2 regions of the Paraburkholderia sp. Ac-20342 genome follow, and region 2 is predicted to be linked to the other one. Evidence: predicted binding sites of a transcription regulator. Region 2 holds the regulator's gene; the other holds the start of a gene.
The links. Region 2 encodes LexA, which represses DNA repair genes until DNA is damaged. Its sites were predicted from a motif close to ACTGTATNNNNATACAGT; they were not measured.
Positions count from the first base shown of each region.

Region 1 (7,857 bases), on a different contig from region 2:
ACGTCGAGGGCGATCGCAATCCGAGCAGCTGGAAGGACGGCGTCGTTACCGCGACGCCGGGTTTCAGGGACGCGTTCCGCCAGTTCGCCGAGGGCGGCTGGCAGGGCGTACAGCATCCGCTCGACTATGAAGGGCAGGGACTGCCGAAGCTGATCGCGACGCCGTGCGTCGAGATGCTGAACGCGTCGAACCTGTCGTTCGCGCTGTGTCCCCTGCTGACCGACGGCGCGATCGAAGCGCTGCTGACGGCCGGCAGCGAAGCGCAGAAGCAGACCTTCGTGCCGAAGCTGATCTCGGGCGAATGGACCGGCACGATGAACCTGACCGAGCCGCAGGCTGGCTCCGATCTCGCGCTCGTGCGCACGCGCGCCGAGCCGCAGGCCGACGGTTCGTTCAGGCTGTTCGGCACGAAGATTTTCATCACGTGGGGCGAGCACGACATGGCGCAGAACATCGCGCATCTGGTGCTCGCGCGCACGCCGAACGCGCCCGAAGGCGTGAAGGGCATTTCGCTCTTCCTCGTGCCGAAGTTTCTCGTCAACGAGGACGGTTCGCTCGGCGCGCGCAACGACGTGCATTGCGTGTCGATCGAGCACAAGCTCGGCATCAAGGCGAGCCCCACCGCGGTGCTGCAGTTCGGCGATCACGGCGGCGCGATCGGCGAGTTGATCGGCGAGGAGAATCGCGGCCTCGAATACATGTTCATCATGATGAATGCCGCGCGTTTCGCGGTCGGCATGCAGGGCGTCGCGATCTCGGACCGCGCGTACCAGAAGGCCGTCGCGTATGCGAAGGAGCGCGTGCAGAGCCGTCCCGTGGATGGTTCGGCGAAGCAGTCGGTCGCGATCATCCAGCACCCGGACGTGCGCCGCATGCTGTCGACGATGCGTGGCCTCACCGAGGCATCGCGCGCGCTCGCGTATGTCGCGGCGTCGCACTGCGATCTCGCGCATCGTCATTCGGACGAAGCGACGCGTGCGCAGCATCAGGCGATCTACGAATACCTCGTGCCGATCGTGAAGGGCTGGAGCACGGAACTGTCGGTCGATGTGACGAGCCTCGGCGTGCAGGTGCATGGCGGTATGGGCTTCATCGAGGAAACGGGCGCCGCGCAGTACTACCGCGACGCACGCATTCTGCCGATCTACGAAGGCACGACCGCGATCCAGGCGAATGATCTGATCGGCCGCAAGACGCTGCGCGACGGCGGCAAGGTTGCGAAGGAACTGCTTGCGGGCATTGCCGGAACGGTTGAGGCGCTGGGCGCGCAGCAAGATGCACAACAGGGGCAGGCGTTTGCGTCGATGAAGACGCAGCTTGCGCAGGGGCAGCGGGCGATGAACGCGGTCGTCGATTTCGTTCTCGCGAATGCGAAGGGCGATCCGAATGCGGTGTTCGCGGGCAGCGTGCCGTATCTGAAGCTCGCGGGCATCGTGCTCGGCGGCTGGCAGATGGCGCGGGCGATGCTCGCGGCGTCGGCGCGGCGCGCCGACGATCCCGCGTTCCATGACGCGAAGATCGCGACCGCGCGGTTCTACGCGGAGCATGTGCTGCCGCAGGCGGCGGCGCTCGAAGTGGCGATCGTCAATGCGAAGGGCGGCGAGGGCGTGCTGGCGTTGTCGGAGGATCAGTTCTGAGCGCGGATGGGTGACGCGATCGTGGCTGGATGATCGGCGGACGTTCTCTGGATGTTCATGCCGGCTGCAATGCAAACGGCGCCTCGTGAGGCGCCGTTTGTTTTTGCGATTTGGGTTTTGCTGTTCGTACTCAGCGATGCTTGCTACGTCCGTATCAACGCATCGGCATGCCGTTCGATGCCGAAGTCAACGTTGCTTGCGCCGCTCGCTCACGCATAAGCCGGCCGATGCTCGCCCGCCGTCTCACCCAGATAGCGATGCACCGACAGATCGTCGGCGCGGATGGCCGGCTGCTTGCCCGACATCAGATCGGCCAGCAACTGGCCCGAGCCGCACGACATTGTCCAGCCGAGCGTGCCATGCCCCGTGTTCAGGAACAGGTTCGGCACCGGCGTGCGGCCGACGATCGGCGTGCCGTCCGGCGTCATCGGCCGCAGACCGGTCCAGAAGGTCGCCTTCGACGTATCGCCGCCGCCCGGGAACAGGTCGTTCACGCACAGTTCGAGCGTTTCGCGGCGCGCCTGGCGCAGCGATTTGTCGAAGCCGACGATCTCGGCCATGCCGCCGACGCGAATCCGGTCGTCGAAGCGCGTGATCGCGATCTTGTAGGTCTCGTCGAGCACCGTCGACACCGGCGCGGCCGCCGCATCGACGATCGGCGCGGTGATCGAGTAACCCTTCAGCGGATAGACCGGAATCTTCACGATGCCGTCGAGGAAGCGCGTCGAGTACGAGCCGAGCGCGACCACGAACGAATCCGCACGCACCAGTTCGCCGCCGCATTGCACGCCGGCGATGCGGCCGCCCGCCATCGCGAGCGCGTCGATCGGCGTGTTGTAGCGGAACTTGACGCCGAGTTCTTCGGCGAGCGCGGCCAGGCGCGTCGTGAACATCTGGCAGTCGCCGGTTTCGTCGCCGGGCAGACGCAGGCCGCCCGTGAGCTTGTGCGATACCGCGGCGAGCGCCGGTTCGGCCTGTGCGAGTTCGGCCGCCGACAGCAGTTCGTACGGCACATTGGCGTCCTGCAGCACGGCGATGTCTTTCGCGGCGCCGTCGAACTGCTGCTGCGTGCGGAACACCTGCAGCGTGCCGCCGGTGCGGCCTTCGTAGCGGATACCGGTGTCGGCGCGCAGCGCCTGTAGACAATCGCGGCTGTATTCGGCGAGGCGCACCATGCGGCTCTTGTTCGCCGCGTAGCGCGACGCCGTGCAGTTTTGCAGCATCTGCCACATCCATTGCAGCTGGAACGCCGTGCCGTCGAGACGGATCGCGAGCGGCGCATGCTTCTGGAACATCCACTTGACGGCCTTCAGCGGCACGCCCGGCGCAGCCCACGGCGACGCATAGCCCGGCGAGATCTGGCCCGCGTTGGCGAAACTGGTTTCGAGCGCCGGGCCGGCCTCGCGGTCGATGACGGTCACCTCGTGACCCGCGCGCGCAAGATAGTACGCACTCGTCACGCCGACCACGCCACTGCCCAAAACGACGACTCGCATAGCTGCTCCAGATATTTCAGAAGGGTGAGTAGGGCGGTGGCGTTCGCCGGCGGTGTCGAGTTGGCTCGATTCACGTTCGACTCGTCAGTGCTAACCCGAGGTGTAACGCGGTTTGCCCAGTGTTAACCGCTATACTATTAACAGCCCGTCAGGTTTTGTTATCGTATTTTCATCATTTTCAGAAAAAACATCATGCGTACACAGCGCCAGCCCGTGCGGGCCCTCGACAAGCTCGATCACAAGATCCTGCGGCTCCTGCAGCAGGACGGCCGGATGGCGATGAAGGACCTCGCGGAGCAGGTCGGGCTGTCGGTGACGCCGTGCATCGAGCGCGTCAAGCGCATGGAGCGCGACGGCGTGATCATGGGCTACCACGCGCGCGTGAACCCCGCCGAGCTGGGCGCGGCGCTGCTCGTGTTCGTCGAGATCACGCTCGACCACAAGAGCGGCAACATGTTCGACCAGTTCCGGCGCGAGGTGCAGAAGATCCCCGAGGTACTCGAGTGCCATCTCGTCTCGGGCGACTTCGATTATCTGATCAAGGCGCGCATTGGCGAGATGGCCGACTACCGTAAGCTGCTCGGCGACATCCTGCTGCAGCTGCCGGGCGCGGTGCAGTCGAAGAGCTATGTGGTGATGGAGGAGATCAAGGAGACGCTGACGATCGCGGTGGGCGAGTAGCGGCTCCTAGGCGGCACAAGAGGGAATAAAGGCGCAAGGGCGCGCGGCGGCGGCTTCAGCGCCCAGTTCGCGGGCGTGGAAACAACGCTCGACAAACGGCGTAAACACTGTATATTTATACAGGTATTTTGCGCCGTTTTTTTGTTTGGACGTGCGTTTGTGTAGCTCTTGCTGTGGCCTGCCGTGACCGATCCCGACACCTCTTCCATTCCCGAATTTCCGATTGCGCCGCCTGCGTCTCGCAAGGGGCGCGGGGCGGTGACGAACCTGCAAGGCCGCTACGAAGTCGACCAGCGCGAAGCGGTCGACGACGGCTGGCTGCCGGGCGCCACGGAAGACGGCGAGCCGAGGGCGCTGCGCACGCAGGTGTTCGAGGAGCGCGCCAGGACCATCCTCACGCGCAATGCGTCGCCGGATATTCCGTTCGGCGTGTCGTTGAATCCGTATCGCGGCTGCGAGCATGGCTGCATCTATTGCTTTGCGCGGCCGACGCACAGTTATCTGGGACTGTCGCCGGGGCTCGACTTCGAAAGCCGTATCTACGCGAAGATCAATGCGCCGGAATTGCTCGAACGCGAGCTGTCGAAGAAGTCCTATGTGCCGGAGCCGATCGCGCTCGGCGTGGCCACCGACGCATGGCAGCCGGCCGAACGCGACTTGCGCCTGACGCGCCGTGTGATCGAAGTGCTCAGCGAACGCAGCCAGCCGTTCGCGGCGATCACCAAGTCGTCGCTGATCGAGCGCGACATCGATCTGCTCGCGCCGATGGCCGCGCGCGGGCAATTCATGGCGGCGATCACGATCACCACGCTCGATGCCGACATCGCGCGCACGCTCGAACCGCGCGCGGCCACGCCGTCGCGCCGTCTGCGCGCTATCCGTACGCTGAGCGAGGCCGGTATTCCGGTGGGTGTCAGCATTGCGCCGGTCATCCCGTTCGTCACCGAACCGGACATGGAGCGCGTGCTCGAAGCCTGCGCGCAAGCCGGTGCCAGCAACGCGAGCTATATCGTGCTGCGTTTGCCGTGGGAAGTCGCGCCGCTCTTCAAGGATTGGCTGAGCGCGCATTTTCCCGACCGGGCCGAGCGGGTCATGAGCCGCGTGCGCGACATGCGCGGCGGCAAAGACTACGACTCGTCGTTTTCGACGCGCATGAAAGGAGAGGGTTTATGGGCGGACATGCTCAAGCAGCGTTTTCACCAGACCGTGCGCCGTTTGGGGCTGAACGGGCGCGACCGGGGCATTCTCGACATGTCGCACTTCCGGCGGGGCGAGCCATCGCGTGAGCGGGAAGCGTCACGCGACAATCCGCAATTGAGGCTGTTTTAGCGCGGTGTCTGGAACCCGCCCGCTGGCCGTTACTGCGAGAGCGCCTTGGCCGCTTCCACCTGACTCTCGAAGTAGGTCTGGAACGAGACGGCGAGGCCGGTCATCAGCAGGAACGCGCCGATCAGCAGCGAAAAGATGACGATGAAAATGACCGTCCAGCCGGAGCGGCTTTTGCGTTGGGTGTGGGCGTTGAACTGCGCGTCCCATTTCTGATCCGGACGCAGCCCGTAGACGAGCGCGGCAAGAAACGCGGCGAAAAGCGAAATGGCGCCGGTGGTCGCGAGCACCCAGCCGAGTATCGAAGCGCGCTCGGTGGCGATCAGCAACATCACGCCGGGAATGCCGATCAGCGTGCCGATCAGATGCGCCCAGCCGTAAATGTCCCGGGTGCCGTACAGATAGAAGCGATGGGCGCCGAGGCTACCGAAAAGGAACGCGAGCGCGGCGGTAATGGTCTTGGATCTGAAGCGCGGGGAAGTCGAGGCAGCGGTGGACATGGACGCGTGGGCAGAATGACGGGCGGTCGAAAGGAGCGGCAGGAGCGGCGCGCCGCATGGCGCGGACCGACGCGCATTCTACGCCTGCCGCGCGCGGGAGGTCACATTGCGACTAGGCGTGGGGCTGAAGGCGGGTAGGGAGCCGGCCGTGAGGGCTGAACGTTTGTGTAAGGGTGTTTGCGGCAACGCAGACGTCTCGTGCGGACGGATTTTCTTCGGCGCGGCCCGCAGGTTTGGCGGGTGCTGCAGAGGGGCTGCCCTCGGGGTTGTCGGGCAAGCCTGCGAACGATCGCTAAGGCGCCGAATACGTCACGCGATAGATCGCGCCGGCGTAATCGTCGCTGATCAGCAGCGAGCCGTCGGGCAGCGGCAGCACGTCGGCGGGACGGCCCCAGACGGTTTCGCCCGGTTGTAGCCAGCCTTCGGCAAAGACTTCCTGGCGCGCGTTGCCGCCGTCCGGATCGGCGATCACGCGCACGACGCGGTAGCCGGACTTCTTGCTGCGATTCCAGGAGCCGTGTTCGGCGATGAAAATGTTGTTGCGGTAGTCGGCCGGAAACATCGCGCCGTCGTAAAAACGCATGCCGAGCGCGGCTACGTGCGCGCCGAGCTTGGCGACGGGCGGTGTGAACTCGCTGCACGCGTGGTCCTTACCGAATTCGGGGTCGGGCGTGTCGCCGCCGTGACAGTAGGGAAAGCCGAAATTCATCCCGAGCCGCGGCGCGCGGCTCAGCTTATCGCTCGGGATGTCGTCGCCGAGCAGGTCGCGGCCGTTGTCGGTGAACCACAGTTCGTGCGTGACGGGGTGCCACGCGAAGCCGACCGAATTGCGTATGCCGCGCGCCACGACTTCATAGTGGTTGCCGTCGGGGTCCATGCGGCCGATCAGGGCGAACCGGTTCGGGTCCCTGTCGCAGATGTTGCACGGCGCGCCTTGCGGCACGTAGAGCTTGCCGTCCGGGCCGAACGCGATGAATTTCCAGCCGTGATGCGTTTCCGTGGGCAGCTTGTCGGTGACGATGACGGGCTTTGGCGGATTGCCGAGATGGGAGTCGATCGCATCGAAGCGCACGATCTTCGACACGGCGGATACATACAGCGCGCCGTCGTGCCATGCGACGCCAGCCGGCATCTGCAGGCCGGAAGCGATGATGTGGCGGCCCGTCACGCGGCCGTTGCGCAGTTCGAGCGCGTAGACGTGCCCGTCGAGACTGCCGACATAAAGAATGCCCTTCGGCGAGAGCGTCATTGCGCGTGCGCTCGGCACTTCATCCGACAATACTTCGATGTGAAAGCCCCGCGGCAGTCTGATTTTCTCGATGGGCAGCGAGGCCGCCGCTGTCAGTGTCTGTGTGGCGAGCACGGCTGTGGCTGCGAGGCGCGGAATCCGGCTGCGCGCCATGCGGGCAAGCCCCGTCAAGCGTGCCAGAAAGAGAAAAAAAGCGGGCAGAAACGGAGTGGGCTGCGGGCGTTTCACGGGCGATCCTTCAGGTATTTCGGGCATTTGGGCGGGTTCGCGAGCCCGCGATGGGGGGCCGGCGCAGCCGCATTGCTCAGTTTATCCCGGTAAGTGTTTGTTATGGCGTCGGTTTCCCGCTATAATCGCGTGTTTCAGTCGTTCCGCACCCCGGTTTTCAAGGATTCTAATATGGTCATCATCCGCTTGGCTCGTGGCGGCTCCAAGAAGCGCCCGTTCTACAACATCGTCGCTACCGACTCGCGCAGCCGTCGTGACGGCCGCTTCATCGAGCGCGTCGGCTTCTACAACCCGGTCGCTACGAAGGGCGAGTCCCTGCGTATCGCTCAGGACCGCCTCACGTACTGGCAAGGCGTTGGCGCGCAACTGTCGCCGACCGTCGAGCGCCTCGTGAAGGAAGCGCAAAAGGCGCAGCCGGCTGCCTGATATGGCGGTCCGCATGCGTATCGTCGTCGGTTCGGCCGGCGGCTCGCGCAGCTTGCGTGGGCAGTCCGATACGTACATTGTTTTACTGAAGCAGACGGCGAAGTCGTCTTCGAGGCTATCTCCGGGTTTATCTCATGTCTGAGCGTGATTCCGGCAGTTCTGGTCGCGCAAAGGCGTCTGGTCAGGCGTCGTTCGGTGCATTCGTCCGCAAGCCGGTCGAGCGGGCCGAAGACAAGGCGAAAGCCAGTGCGGCAAGTAGCGCTTCCGCAGCCGCTGAAATGCGCGCGGAAACGCTGGCAAGCTGGCCGGCCGAT
Region 1 is NZ_JAAGPQ010000036.1:27,929-35,785, reverse strand. Features, by position in the region: gene G3N58_RS16885 (acyl-CoA dehydrogenase) at 1-1,637, shown strand, start outside; gene G3N58_RS16880 (D-amino acid dehydrogenase) at 1,847-3,133, opposite strand; gene G3N58_RS16875 (Lrp/AsnC ligand binding domain-containing protein) at 3,326-3,814, shown strand; gene G3N58_RS16870 (PA0069 family radical SAM protein) at 3,998-5,143, shown strand; gene G3N58_RS16865 (TM2 domain-containing protein) at 5,173-5,640, opposite strand; gene G3N58_RS16860 (PQQ-dependent sugar dehydrogenase) at 5,933-7,042, opposite strand; gene rpsP (30S ribosomal protein S16) at 7,289-7,543, shown strand; gene rimM (ribosome maturation factor RimM) at 7,678-7,857, shown strand, end outside.
Region 1: G3N58_RS16870 (PA0069 family radical SAM protein) is a predicted target of LexA. The motif match lies at 3,921-3,938, and genes of this name have one in related genera.

Region 2 (7,857 bases):
TCGTAGGCCATCGCCGCGACCACGCCGATGCCCATGCCGAGTTCGACGTAGGTCTTGATCACGTCGGCGTCGATCGCGGTCAGCACGACGTCGGGCAACGCACCCGCTTTCGCGAACGCCTGGTCGATATGCGAGCGGCCCGTGAAGTCCTGGTCGTAGGTGACGATCGGGAATTCGGCGATCTCGTCGAGCGTCAGATTTTCGCGGCCCACGAGCGGATGCCCCTTCGGCACGACCACCACGTGATGCCACGAATAGCACGGGAACGTGACGATGTCGGGGAAGCGGTCGAGCGCTTCGGTCGAGATGCCGATGTCGGCCTCGCCGTTGATAATCATCTGCGCGATCTGCTGCGGGCTGCCCTGGCGCAGCGCCAGATGCACCTTCGGGAACACCGAGGTGAACTGCCGGACCACCTTCGGCAGCGCGTAGCGCGCCTGCGTGTGGGTGGTCGCCACGACCAGATGGCCGCTGTCCTGATCCGCGTACTGACGCGCCACGCGGCGCAGATTCTCCGCGTCGAGCAGCATCCGCTCGATCAGCTGATGCACGGCCTTGCCCGGCTCGGTCAGGCCCGTGAGCCGCTTGCCGCGGCGGATGAAGATGTCGACGCCGAGTTCGTCCTCGAGATCCTTGATCTGTTTCGACACGCCCGACTGCGACGTGTACAGCACGTTCGCAACCTCGGTCAGGTTCATGTTCTGCCGCACGGCCTCGCGCACGAAGCGCAATTGCTGGAAATTCATCGATGTGTCTCCGGTTCAGCCAGAGTTGAGTTATGTTGAGTTATTGAAGCCGATTTGCAGTCACCGCTTTGAAGCCACTCACCCGGCGCAACCGCCGGGTCCGGCCGATACGTTGCTCTCCTGTCATGCGCGCCGCGCGGCGGCGCCCCCCTCTCACTGCGCGGGAAACACGCGCAACGCGCGCGGCACCGCGGTCACGCCATCGCCGACCGCCAGTTGCAGATCGCGCCACGTCTCGCGATCGAGTTCCGCTTCGAGCAGATTGCCCTCGCGGCCCGCGAGTTCGACGCGCACCGAACCGCCAAGCGTCACGACGCGCTGCACGTCCACCACGATACCCTCGCGATGCCCCGCCGTCTGCGGATACAGTTGCAGATCGTGCGGCCGCACGTAGGCGAACGCCGGCCCGCTGAAACCGGCCGCGATCGCGACCGGCAAAGCCGCGCCATCGACCACGAAGCCCTGTGCGTCGACGTTGCCATGCAGACGGTTCGCCGCGCCGAGAAACTCGTAGACGAACGGCGTCTGCGGATGATCGTAGACGTCCTGCGGGCTGCCCACCTGCTCGACGTGGCCGCGATCGAGCACGACGATGCGGTCGGCCACTTCGAGCGCTTCTTCCTGGTCGTGCGTGACGAAGATCGTCGAGATATGCAGATCGTCGTGCAGACGCCGCAGCCAGCTGCGCAACTCCTTGCGCACCTTCGCGTCGAGCGCGCCGAACGGCTCGTCGAGCAGCAGCACCTTCGGCTCCACGGCGAGCGCACGCGCGAGCGCGATACGCTGCCGCTGCCCGCCCGACAGTTCCGACGGATAACGCTGCGCGAGCCAGTCGAGCTGCACGAGCCTGAGCAGCTCATGCACCTTCTCGCGAATCACGCTCTCGGCAGGCCGCTCCTTGCGCGGCTTCACGCGCAGACCGAACGCGACGTTCTCGAACACCGTCATGTGACGGAACAGCGCGTAATGCTGGAACACGAAGCCGACTTCACGCTCGCGCGCGCCAACCGCCGCGACGTCCTGACCTTGCAGCACGACCTGGCCGGCGTCCGCGTATTCGAGACCGGCGATCACGCGCAGCAGCGTGGTCTTGCCGCACCCCGACGGCCCGAGCAGCGCGACCAGTTCGCCCGGCGGAAAGTCGAGCGAGACATTGTCGAGCGCGACGAAATCGCCGAAGCGCTTGTGCAGGTGACGAACGGTGATACCCATTTACAGCTCTCCTTGCTTGAGCGGGTGTGGCTGCGACGCAGGCGTTGCGTTGGCGAAAAACGAATGAGGCGCGGACGGCGCACCGGCCGGCCGCGTGCCCGTGCCCGTGCTCGTGTCCGTGGACAACGGCACCGGCGCCGGCCCCGCATACGCGGGCACCTCGCGCGCGGCCGACAGCTCCGCCGACATATGGCGCTCGGCCAGCAGCTTGAGCCCGAGCGTGACGAGCGCGAGCAGCGCCAGCAGCGACGCCACGGCGAATGCTGCCGAGAAGTTGTACTCGTTGTAGAGAATTTCGACGTGCAGCGGCATCGTGTCGGTCTGTCCGCGAATATGGCCCGACACCACCGACACCGCGCCGAACTCGCCCATCGCGCGCGCGTTGCAGAGAATCACGCCGTACAGCAGGCCCCATTTGATGTTCGGCAGCGTGACGCGGCGGAAAATCTGCCAGCCCGAGGCGCCGAGCACGTGTGCGGCTTCTTCCTCGTCGTTGCCTTGCGCCTGCATCAGCGGAATCAGTTCGCGCGCGACGAACGGGAACGTCACGAAGATCGTCGCGAGCACGATGCCCGGCACCGCGAAGATGATCTGCACGTCGTGGTCTTCGAGCCATGGGCCGAACCAGCCCTGCGCGCCGAACATCAGCACGTAGATCAAACCCGAGATCACCGGCGAGACCGAGAACGGCAGATCGATCAGCGTGGTCAGCAGCGCCTTGCCGCGAAACTCGAACTTCGCGATACACCACGACGCCGCGAGACCGAACCCGAGATTGAGCGGCACGGCGATCGCGGCGGTCAGCAGCGTCAGCTTGATGGCCGAGAGCGCATCGGGATCGGCGAGCGACGCGAAGTAAAAGCGCAGCCCCTTGGCGAGCGCCTGATAGAACACGGCGACAAGCGGCACGACGAGGAACAGCGCGAGAAACAGCAGCGCGATGCCGGTCAGCAGCCAGCGCACCGCCGGCGGCTCGCTGACCGGATCGGGCCGGCGCGGCACGCCGGGCGACGTGTTGAGTAACGTATCAGGCGAGGTGCCAAGCGAGGTGTCAAGCGAGGTGTCAAGCGACGCACTGGCGCGGGCCCGCGTGGAATTTGCGCCCTGCACTTCGCTGGCACCGTTCGCGTGGTTGCCCGGGTTCGTAGAACGGCCGCTCATTGCGCACCTCCGCCGACTGCCGCGACCCGCGCTGCATGGCTCGTTGCTGTGCCAGTGGCGCCGCTCGCCGCGTTGCTCACGGCGCCGCCCGCCGGCCCCTGCGGCACGGGCCCCGCGCCGCCGCGGCTCGTGCGCCGCTGCAAATACCACTGCAACGTATTGATGAACAGCAGCATCAGGAACGACACGATCAGCATCACGACCGCGAGCGCGGTCGCGCCCGCGTAGTCGTACTGTTCGAGCTTCGTGATGATGAGCAGCGACGTGATCTCCGATTTCATCGGCACGTTGCCGGCGATGAAGATCACCGAGCCGTATTCGCCGAGCGCGCGCGCAAAGGCGAGCGCGAAGCCGGTCAGCAGCGCCGGCAACACGGCCGGCAGCACGACGCGGCGAAACGTGAGCCAGCGCGACGCGCCGAGGCAGGCGGCCGCCTCTTCCTGCTCGCGTTCGAACTCCTCCAGCACCGGCTGCACCGTGCGCACCACGAACGGCAGGCCGATGAACGTCAGCGCGACCAGCACGCCGGCCGGCGTGAACGCGATCCTGATGCCGAGCGGCACGAGAAACTGGCCGATCCAGCCGTTGCCCGCATACACCGCCGCGAGCGAAATGCCGGCCACCGAGGTCGGCAGCGCGAACGGCAGATCGACGACCGCATCGACGATGCGCTTGAACGGAAACGTGTAGCGCACCAGCACCCACGCGACGAGAAAGCCGAACGCCGCGTTGATGAGCGCGCCGCCGAGCGCCGAGAAGAACGTCAGCCGATACGACGCGAGCACGCGCGGCGAGGTGACCGCGCGCACGAACTGGTCCCAGTCGAGCGTCGAGGTCTTCAGAAACGTCGATGCCAACGGAATCAGCACCACGAGGCTCAAATACGCCACCGTGATGCCGAGTGTCAGGCCGAAGCCGGGCAATGCGCTCGGCTTGCGAAAGGTCAACGTGGTCATGCTGGATACTCGTTCAGGGTTGATGCTCGCGCGGCGGATGGCCCGCGCGCCGCCGCGCCGCGCGTTGCCTTATGTCGTCTTATGCTGCCTGATGCGGCATTGCCGCCGCGCTCGTTTTCAGGCGCGGCGGCAACCGCTGTTACTGCGGCTGATAGATCGAATCGAACACGCCGCCGTCCGCGAAATGGGTCTTCTGCGCGTTAGCCCAGCCGCCGAACGAATCGTCCACCGTGTAGAGCTTCAGCTTCGGAAACCTCGCGGTCAGCTCGGCTGGCACCTTGTTCGAACGCGGACGATAGAAGTTGCGCGCGCCGATCTCCTGGCCCTCTTCGCTATAGAGGAAGTTCAGATAGGCCTCGGCGAGCTTGCGCGTGCCATGCCTGTCGACGACCTTGTCGACCACCGCGACCGGCGGCTCGGCAAGAATGCTCGCCGACGGCACGACGATCTCGAACTTGTCCGGGCCGAATTCCTTCAGCGACAGGAACGCCTCGTTTTCCCAGGCGATCAGCACGTCGCCGATCCCGCGCTGCACGAAGCTCGTGGTCGCGCCGCGCGCGCCCGAATCGAGCACGCCCGCGTTTTTATAGAGCTTGCCGACGAACGCCTTCGCCGTCTGCGCGTTGCCGCCCGGCAGGTGCTCGGCGTACGCCCACGCGGCGAGGTAGTTCCAGCGCGCGCCGCCCGAGGTTTTCGGATTCGGCGTGACGATCGACACGCCCGGCTTGACGAGATCGTCCCAGTCCTTGATGTGCTTCGGGTTGCCCTTGCGCACGAGGAACACGATCGTCGACGTGTAGGGCGAGGCATTGTCGGGCAGGCGCTTCTGCCAGTTTTTGTCGACGAGGCCCTTGTTCGCGAGCGCGTCGATGTCGTAAGCGAGCGCCAGTGTCACGACGTCGGCCTGCAGGCCGTCGAGCACCGAGCGCGCCTGTGCGCCGGAGCCGCCATGCGACTGCCTGAAATTGACCGTCTCGCCGGTCTTCGCCTTCCATTCCTTGCCGAAGGCCTGATTGATGTCCTGATACAGCTCGCGCGTCGGGTCGTAGGACACATTGAGCAGCGTCGTGTCGGCATGCGCCGCCCCGCTCGCGCCGAACATGCCGAGCGCGCCCGCCGCGCCGACGGCCAATGCCGCGATGAATCGTTTCGTCCTGCCCGTAAGCCCCGTCTGCCGATGGTTCATGTCAACTTTTCTCCGCGTGATGATCCGCCTTGGCGAATCTGCTGTTGTTTTGCGTCGCGGTCACGTGCACATGAGCGCCAACCCGGAAGCCAGTCTATCGAAGCGCTTTCATCATTAAAAATAATGTTTCTTCATTTTTTAATACGCAAAAGTGGTAACGACAGACGGGCGCGGCGCTGTAACGACCAAACAGCCGCGATGACGCCCCAAAGCGACGCCGGAACGTCCCCCGTTTCGAGAACTTAAAGTAAAGCTTGAAATGCGCCGAATACTGTATAAAAATACAGTCACCTGTTCATACATACAGTGGCCATGACAAAACTCACCGCACGACAGCAGCAGGTTTTCGATCTGATCCGCCGCGCGATCGAACGCACCGGCTTTCCGCCCACCCGCGCCGAAATCGCGGCCGAACTGGGTTTCAGCTCAGCCAATTCGGCGGAAGAACATCTGCGCGCGCTGGCCCGCAAGGGCGTGATCGAGCTCGCGGCCGGCGCCTCGCGCGGCATCCGCCTGCTGTCCGGGCAGGATGATGCGCCGCACCAGTTCACGCTGCCGCACGCGGGGCTCATGCAGTTGTCGCTGCCGCTCATCGGCCGGGTCGCGGCGGGTAGCCCGATCCTCGCGCAGGAACATATCTCGCAGCACTACGCATGCGACCCGGCGCTGTTCTCGAGCAAGCCCGACTACCTGCTGAAGGTGCGCGGCCTGTCGATGCGCGACGCGGGCATTCTCGACGGCGACCTGCTCGCGGTGCAAAAGCGCAGCGAAGCGAAGGACGGCCAGATCATCATTGCCCGGCTCGGAGACGACGTCACGGTCAAGCGCCTGAAGCGCCGCTCGAACGGCATTGAGTTGATCGCGGAAAACCCCGATTACGAAAACATCTTCGTGGCAACCGGCAGCGCGGATTTCGCGCTGGAAGGGATCGCCGTAGGGCTGATCCGCCCGAGCGAGTTCTGATTGGCTGGTACGTCCGTACCGCCAGGACCGCTCGCGCCGGTTTGTCCAACCCAAGCTGCATTTACCTCGCATCGCCTGGAGAGACTCATGGAACGTCTTGCCCGTCTGCTGCCTTTTCGCCAGTTCGGCCGTCTGCGCCATCTGCGCAAGCTCACGCCCTGCCCACTGATCGAAGCGCCCGCTGAGCACACGCCGTCGCTGTTCGACGAGCCCGCTTCAAGCTCCGGCTTGCCGTCGTCGTTGCCGGCATTCGCGCGCGTCTCGCTGAATTCGGGCTTGAATACGGCCGAGCCATCGCGTCGCGCGCCGGTGCGCGTCTATCATGGGCCATCGCGATTAATCATGGTCGGCACGATCGAGGCCGTATGCCGTATGATCGATCGCTGCATAGCCGACGAAGCCAATATGCACGGCGCGGTGTTCGAGTCCTGAGCAAATTCTGAGCGAGTCCTGAATAATTTGTGAATGAACGCGGAGCGTACTTCCTGTGTTCAGGTATTCGCGTGGTATTGGGATCGTTTCGTCCTCGCCGTGGTCCACGTTAGACCCAACCTGACGGGAGAGTCCGATCCGATGAGAGTTCAGAAACGCATCCAGGGCAGTGCCACCCGGCCACTACTTATCACGTTGATCGTGGTCATCGTGATTGCCGCGCTAGGGTTTATTTATGCGTCGCCGTATATCGCGGTGAATAATCTCAAACGCGCGGCCGATGCGCGAGACGTGCAAACCGTCAATTCATACGTCGACTTTCCCGCGTTACGCGACAGCCTCAAGCTGCAGGTGGCCGACATGCTGACGCGCCGGCTCGAAGCGGACGCCGGTAACAAGATAGCCACGATTGGCGCGGTGATCGGCGTGACGTTGATCGGTCCGCTCGTCGATGCCTATGCGACACCAGACGGTGTCGCGGCCCTGCTGAACGGCATGCCGCCACGCGGCACCCCGGGCGAGCAGCCGGCGGCACCGCCTGCCGCGAGCACGGAAGGCCAGCCGGCGCCACCCGCCGCAAACAACGCCAATCAACCGAATGCGGCACCGCCCGCGCGGCAAAGCACGGCCGGTTATCGCAGCCTCAATGAATTCGTCATCACGTACCGGCGCGGCGAAGGCAATGCGAATTATTCGGCCATCTTCCGCCGCGAAGGTCTGATCACGTGGAAGCTCGCCGCGATCAATCTGAACGAGTGAATGGGAAGTTTGATCTGAATGGACGAGTGGCCGGCTATCGTAGCCGGCCACTCGACAGGATGCGACAAGCGTTTCGATACACCCGGCGCAGTTCGATACCGCATCGAGGTCTTTCAATGGCGCTCGCCGTTATTCAGGCCGTCATTCAGACCTTCGTGCAAGCCCTCATTCAGACCGGCACGCAACGAGCCGCACGCGTCAACTCTCATGCACGATCGCGCCATGTCGAAATCCCGCGCGTGATCGTGCCTCATCTTGCATAAGCAAGCGTTGCTCAGGCAACGCTCATCGGTACATCACCGCGTCAGGCCGCGGCCTGCTGTTGCTCCTGCACCGACGAACACGCGACCAGAATGCTGCACGACACGCGATCGAGCAGCGGCGTATTACCCGCGCCCATCCACCAGCGCGACAAGCCGGTCCGGCAGCGATGACCGACCAC
Region 2 is NZ_JAAGPQ010000032.1:58,554-66,410, reverse strand. Features, by position in the region: gene G3N58_RS15425 (CysB family HTH-type transcriptional regulator) at 1-746, opposite strand, end outside; gene G3N58_RS15420 (sulfate ABC transporter ATP-binding protein) at 900-1,958, opposite strand; gene cysW (sulfate ABC transporter permease subunit CysW) at 1,959-3,119, opposite strand; gene cysT (sulfate ABC transporter permease subunit CysT) at 3,116-4,075, opposite strand; gene G3N58_RS15405 (sulfate ABC transporter substrate-binding protein) at 4,215-5,261, opposite strand; gene lexA (transcriptional repressor LexA) at 5,574-6,224, shown strand; gene G3N58_RS15395 (hypothetical protein) at 6,312-6,656, shown strand; gene G3N58_RS15390 (DUF2939 domain-containing protein) at 6,798-7,415, shown strand; gene G3N58_RS15385 (hypothetical protein) at 7,532-7,678, shown strand; gene G3N58_RS15380 (universal stress protein) at 7,720-7,857, opposite strand, start outside.